Regions from separate parts of the Virgibacillus sp. MG-45 genome, predicted to be linked through region 1. Evidence: riboswitches for the same ligand, from Rfam matches in the RefSeq annotation. Region 1 holds a riboswitch; the other holds the start of a gene.
What was found. A riboswitch is a leader RNA that binds a small molecule or an ion and turns the genes downstream of it on or off. The one in region 1 is predicted to bind thiamine pyrophosphate.

Region 1 (3,419 bases):
GGCGAATCTTCTTGTAGGAAAGCGGACAGAATTAAATGCCAGAATGGGAGCCATTCAAACGGTTTTAAAGCAGAAGCTTGTAACGATAGAGGAGCAAGAATGGGAAAAAATCGAGTTACATCCCTCTTTAGAGGACGTTTCTTTTAGCTTAAATGAAATGCGTGAAAAAGCGAAGCAGCATCTTCCAGGTAATATGGAGGTGCTGATTGGCGATTTAGCTATTGATGGTTATCATGCTTGGGGGGAAATGTATAATACGATCGTTGGAAAGATGCATGTGAACCTGCAAGAGAACGGAGAGGATAAAAAATTTTCTGTTAGTCAAGCGGCAAATAAGCTAAGCCATCCGGATCGTGGGGTACGCAGATATGTCTTTAATCAAATCGGAAAAGCGTGGGAGGAAAATGCGCCGTTATTTAGCCAATCATTAAACCATTTAGCAGGGTTTCGTTTACAAACGTACAAACATCGTGGTTGGGAAAGCGTTCTCCAAGAACCTTTGTCCATTAATCGAATGGAAAAGGCTACATTGGATGCGATGTGGGATGCAATTAGGGAGGCGAAACCACATTTTAAAGCTTTTCTAGACAAAAAAGCCGCATTGCTTGGTCTAGATAAGCTAAGCATGTATGATATCGGTGCGCCAATATCAAATAGTGTGAAGCGCTATAGCTTTACTGAAGGAGCGCAATTTATCACCAAGCATTTCCAAAAGTTTAGTCCTAAAATGGCTGATTTTGCTCAAATGGCTTTTCAAAAGCGATGGATTGAAGCGGAGGATCGACCTGGAAAACGCCCTGGTGGTTTTTGCACGAGCTTTCCAGATAGTAAGCAAACGAGAATTTTCATGACATATTCCGGTACTTCTTCAAATATTGCAACGTTAGCACACGAGCTTGGTCATGCATATCATCAACATGTGATGAATGAAATGCATGGTTTGAATCAAAAGTATGCGATGAATGTTGCAGAAACAGCGTCTACGTTTGCAGAGATGATTGTAGCAGATGCATCTGTGAAACAAGCGAAAACACGTGAGGAAAAATTGGCGCTATTAGAAGATAAAATTCAACGAAGTATTGCTTTTTTTATGAACATTCACGCACGATTTTTATTTGAGCAACGTTTTTATGAAGAACGTAAGCAGGGCATGGTTTCTGTCCAACGCTTAAATGAGTTAATGCTCGAAGCGCAAAAAGAAGCCTACCATAATAGTCTTGAGGAATATGATCCTAATTTTTGGGCTTCTAAGCTTCATTTTCATATCACTGGTGTTCCGTTTTATAATTTCCCGTATACATTTGGATATTTATTTAGCTTAGGAATCTATGCCTATGCGCTTGAAAAAGGTGGCAGCTTTGAAGACGACTACATTGCTTTATTACAAGATACAGGACGGATGAGCGTAGAAGACTTGGCAGCGAAGCATCTTAAAGTTGATTTGACGAAGCCTGATTTTTGGCAACGCGCGATCCATTTATGTGTGAAAGATGTAGAGGAATTTATCGCTTATTAGTATTATTATATTCTAAATCTTGCAATCGATTTTAGAATGAGCTACAATACATGTAACAAAAAAAGTATAGAAAGAAGCCTACAGGGGGAGCCATTTGGCTGAGAGTGAACAAGATGTTCAGACCCTTTGAACCTGTTAGTTAGTACTAGCGTAGGGATGGTGGCTTTTTTGATGGAAAAGTAATGCTGTGAGCGGATTCCCCATCAGGAAGCTTCCCCTTGGCATTACTTTTTTTGTGTTGGTAAATATCACATGCTTGTTATAGTCACTAGCATTAGGGGAGGTATTTTTTCGTATGCAATCTAAAAGTTTACTGTTTTTGATCGAAGTTTCCATTTTTACCTCATTGGCACTTGTATTGGATTTAATTCCATTTCTCTCGTTTAAAATTTGGCCACAGGGTGGCTCTGTATCATTTGCAATGATTCCGGTATTTATCGTCGCATTTCGCTGGGGATTAAAAGGCGGTTTGCTTTCAGGATTTTTGTGGGGGATACTGCAAATTGCCGTTGGCGAAGCAGCCATTTACTATTTTTGGCAAGCTGTAATTGAGTACGGATTTGCTTTTACAGCGCTTGGATTAGCAGGGATATTTGCAAGGTCTGTGCATCGTACGATCAAGGATGGACAGCGCAAAAAGAGTTTTATTTATATTATGTCAGGTGTATTTATCGGAACGTCACTTCGTTTTCTAGCTCATTTTTTCGCAGGATTTATTTTCTTTGCTGAGTTTGCACCTGAGGGACAGCCAGCATGGTTATATTCCTTACTTTATAATGGCTCGTACATGCTTCCGTCTTTTGTCATATGTACATTTGTTATTTATTGGCTATTTAATAAACAGCCGCGAACTTTGTTAACGGCTGCTGCGTAATAGAAGAATAGAATCCGCTCGAAGGAGGGTAATTCCAATAATACGGAATTACCCTTTTTCCATAATGGAGTGAATTTTTCTCCCTTCTTGTTCTTCAACAGAATTGTCGCAAGTAAATATAATGATAGATCGAATGTTATAGAATGAGGAGCGATTTAATGCGTGAATTTGTTGGGTATTGCAGCTGTTGTGGAGTAGAGGTGTATTGTGAGGATGGATTTTTCAATGGCTTGCATGTAGATGGCGTATTATTATGTGCGAGCTGTATAGGTGAAACAAAGTTAGAAGAGGATCAACAATTTTAAAAATTTGTAATGGACATATTTCTAAGCACCGCTCTAATTAAGCGAGCATAGGCTATTGTATAGTACTTTTGGAAAGGGAGATTCAGTTGGAATTAACATTATCCCATTGGCTATACGGTATTTTTACATTGCTCATTATCATCACAATGATGTTTCGAAAAGGAGTGGTGCTTCCAACGCTATTTGGTACTTTTCTCATTGCATTAGTGTATAAAGGAAGTCTTTTAGATGGGTTTACTGCCATATTCAATGCAAATCTTGTAGCTGCACAAGAATTGTTTAATATTTTTCTGATAATCACCTTCATGATTGCCTTACTCCATTCTTTAAATGATTTAGGAGCAGATCAACGAATGATTCTTCCGATACAAAAAATGATGGTGAATGGGCATCTTGCGTTTTTTATCCTTGTTATCATTACGTATATTATTTCGCTGTTTTTCTGGCCAACACCAGCTGTTCCACTTATTTGTGCGCTTCTTGTTCCAGCGGCTGTGCGAGCTGGTTTACCGGCGATAAGTGCTGCGGTAGCAATTGCGCTTGCAGGGCAAGGAATGGCGCTTTCTTCTGATTATGTGGTTCAAGTTGCACCTAGTTTATCAGCTAAGGCTGGTGGGTTGGAGGTAAGTACGGTTGCTGATCAAGCATTTATATTATCATTAATTGTTGGATGTGTAGCCATTATGTGCGCGTATTTAATCCATCGAAAAGCCATTCGTTTAAA
Region 2 (3,419 bases), on a different contig from region 1:
AACCCCGACATGTTGTGCAAGCTCCCCAGGACGATAATCTGTTGTTCGTTTCCCATTTATTATGACGTCACCTTGCATTTCCCCGTCCAATTCACGAGGATAAAGTCCATTCAAGCAGTAGGTTAATGTACTTTTTCCGCAACCACTTGGTCCAAGCAGAAGGATGCTTTCTCCTTCCAGTAATTCGAAGTTAACCGCATTTAATGTATCTCTGTTAGATGAAAAATCGTATCGCACATGCAACTGATTTACTTGTAAAAAAGGCATCATGCAGATTTCTTCCTACGTAATTCTTTTCCTAGTGCAAAGCTGGAAAGCACACCTGTCTTAGCTAAGCCGTCACTGATTGCCTTCCCGATTAAACCTGCAATAAGAGCACCACTAATAAGACGTGTGAAAAACATTGCGGTTACGTAACCTGGATGTAAAACCGCATATCCACTCATCACATACCCATACGCAAAGCTCGTAATTGCTGACCCCATTCCAGCTGCTACTAGAACCCAGGTTGAATATATCTTCCATCTTGTAGCAGCAAATACTGCTTCCGCACCAATTCCTTGTACCATACCAGCGATAATGAGCATTGGTCCTGTCGCGTTACCTATTAATACTTCAACCATAGCGGCGATTGTTTCTGATAAGAATGCAGCACCAGGCTTTCGAATGATATAAGCAGCTATAATCGATACGATAAACCAGATACCAAAAATTAGATCATATCCAATCGGTCCAAATAAACCAACGAGAAGCTTCCCAAGTGGAAAAAAAGCTAAATAAATTACGGCGAAGACAACTGATAAAGCGGCCATTACTACCACTTCTTTGAACCGCCAATTACGCATGCTTATCACTCCCAACTTCTGTTGGACTATTGGCAGATAAGGAAACTGTCATTACTGTATGAGAAGAACCGGCTTGAGCAGTCGCTGTAAATACAGTTTCTAATCCTTTAAAAACATCCATGGCATCTCCATCCAAACGAGTAGAATAGTGTGCAGGAGAAACCGTAACATAAGATTTCATTGCTTCAATTTGTTTGTAAATAAGCTCCATATAATCGCCATCTCCTAGTGGATACAATGAAAATTTTGCCCCGGCAATACTTGATAGCTTACTTGCCTTAGCGTGGTTAAGTGGAATATCATCTGCTGCTAAATAAACATCCCCATCCGAATCACCTGGACAGCCTACCGAATAGGTAGCATGAAACGCAATATGTTCACCAGTTGCTGCTGCGAGAACAAAGATCGCTTTTGTAACATCAAAGACGTGTGTTGCTTTGCCACGAATGGTTGTCGTTATATCATCCGTTTTTATCCATACCTTGTCTGTATTTACTTCTTCAAGAACACCAACAATAATTGCTATAAAATTACTGCTCATTGGATGAAGTGAAAAGCTTGCTCCTGTAATTTGTTTACCTGCCCCGCATTCCGTTGTCATTTTCATTCCATTTCCTCCCTCATATTGATTTAAGACAATAAAAAAACTGCATCCCATAGGGAATGCAGTCAACATGGCAAATCATATGAAATAGTCCATTCATGTTTTCTTAGCCGACTGCACTTCCCCACGCTGGTATTATCCAGATCGGGTGCAAAGGGTCAGAATACATTAATTCCTCTCAGCCGCTTTCACAGCTCCCCTAGCGCTTCATACCTGTATACAGTTTTCTTATGGATTATCATATCGTGCTTAACAAAAATTGTAAAGCTCTGTTACATTAGTGGCCTTCTCCGTGTTCATTCGCAATCTCTAATTTCTCATCAAGCTTCCCTTGGTTCATAAATGAGATTGCATCAAAAGATCCAGTAATAAATCCATGATTATATGGACCGTTTTGCGGGTTAGCTGTAAATGTTGGACGAATCATTGCTAGAAAGTCATAAATTGCCTGGTTAGGTACGCCATCTTCCAACCAAATTAATGGTGCATGTTTACCGAGATGAGAAAGGGGTGCACTAGCAATTGCTAGATCGGGTGTAGAAGTCGAAATAAATGACACACCATGTCCAGGTTCATCAAAGCCCCAACCGAAATCAGTTTTTTTATCTTTAAATGCTGCAAAGTTGATGGCGTTCTCTACAACGTTTTTTCCTTCAATGCGTGTCACGTTTCCTAACTTTTTCAAGTCGTTTTCTACATCATTTGAAACAACCGATTTTGGTCCTAAAATATATATGTTTAGAGCATCTTTTTTTCGTTTTTTTAATGCTTCCACAGTTTGTTTTGGAATGTCATTTTGCTCAACATAAAGGACAGGCTCTGGCATGTGGGCAATCCAATTCACTGCTGGCAACGAATAAAGCTTTCCTTTTTCCTCAGAGGAAGCGATTATGACATTTTCAGGGAACGCTCCTGTAAGATTGGCATATTTTTCATCGATGTTGGCTGCGAACGTAGCTGGATCATCACTCTTTATATGGTCAGTTGGATAGTTTTCTAATTTGCTTCGCACGTTTTGAGAAACATCTCCAATAACCATTATTTTAGTTCCATTTTCATTTCCCTTCGGTTGTAAACGCTCAATTTCTTCCAATGTTTTGTTTGGGATACGATTTTCTTCGATAAATAGAATCGGGCCATTGTTAGGGTGATGAATGAGGTTAGCACTTGCCATGGCTATTTGCCAGGAATCCTCCGCAACGAGCAAAATGGTTCCTGGCCTATTTTCAGCATGTGTAGCTGGCCAGATTGTTTGTGAAACATGGATAGACGTGTCTATTAATTTGTCGCTGTCGGAGCCAATGCGTGTTATGTTTTTAGTACTCCCAATGACCAGATTATTAATTGCTTGCTTATTTTCGTTTTGAGGTTGTTGTCTAAATTGTTCATTGCTTGATTCAGAAGCATTCTCCTCTTTCGTTGTTTTACCATGTGTGTTGTTATTTTCCACTTCTGGAGCACAGCCTATAAGAAGGAAGATCGTAATGAAAATAGTGAATGTTGAATTCCGAGACATAGCTTTCTCTCCTTTCATGTCTTTTCACATCAAAGAATTCCCAAAAAAAATGCAGAATATCTGCAGATTGGATTACACTTGAATAACAAAAAAGGTTTATAGTTGGTGTTCTGCATCAATTCTTGATACTTTTGTATTAACCTAGGTAACGTCAAGAAACCTACATATTAGATTGGATAATTCAAAAATTTCAATGACCAGAGAGGTAAACGATGGTAAATAAACTTTCTGTAAAAATAGGTGTGTTGTTTTTTGGATTTATCGTAATTATTGAGTCGCTGTTGTTTTTTATCTTGTATATAAATTTAGAAAATGATCGTATTGATGAGGTAATGGGTGGGCTATTAGCAAGAGGGAATTCTCATCGAGATGTGTTAGAAAGTAAATTTGATCAAACAACAATGGAGCACGTTAGTCTAATGGAATCTGCTTCTGAATTTATCGTTGTAATTAC

Region 2: another riboswitch for thiamine pyrophosphate. It lies ahead of SPK86_RS10885 (YkoF family thiamine/hydroxymethylpyrimidine-binding protein); the one in region 1 lies ahead of thiT (energy-coupled thiamine transporter ThiT).

What each region holds. Positions count from the first base shown of each region.
Region 1 is NZ_JAXOFU010000001.1:122,047-125,465, reverse strand. Features, by position in the region: gene SPK86_RS00665 (M3 family oligoendopeptidase) at 1-1,516, shown strand, start outside; TPP riboswitch at 1,590-1,690, shown strand; gene thiT (energy-coupled thiamine transporter ThiT) at 1,812-2,390, shown strand; gene SPK86_RS00655 (hypothetical protein) at 2,549-2,695, shown strand; gene SPK86_RS00650 (hypothetical protein) at 2,782-3,419, shown strand, end outside.
Region 2 is NZ_JAXOFU010000009.1:49,595-53,013, forward strand. Features, by position in the region: gene SPK86_RS10875 (ABC transporter ATP-binding protein) at 1-270, opposite strand, end outside; gene SPK86_RS10880 (ECF transporter S component) at 267-845, opposite strand; gene SPK86_RS10885 (YkoF family thiamine/hydroxymethylpyrimidine-binding protein) at 838-1,452, opposite strand; TPP riboswitch at 1,554-1,660, opposite strand; gene SPK86_RS10890 (cell wall-binding repeat-containing protein) at 1,727-2,965, opposite strand; gene SPK86_RS10895 (sensor histidine kinase) at 3,178-3,419, shown strand, end outside.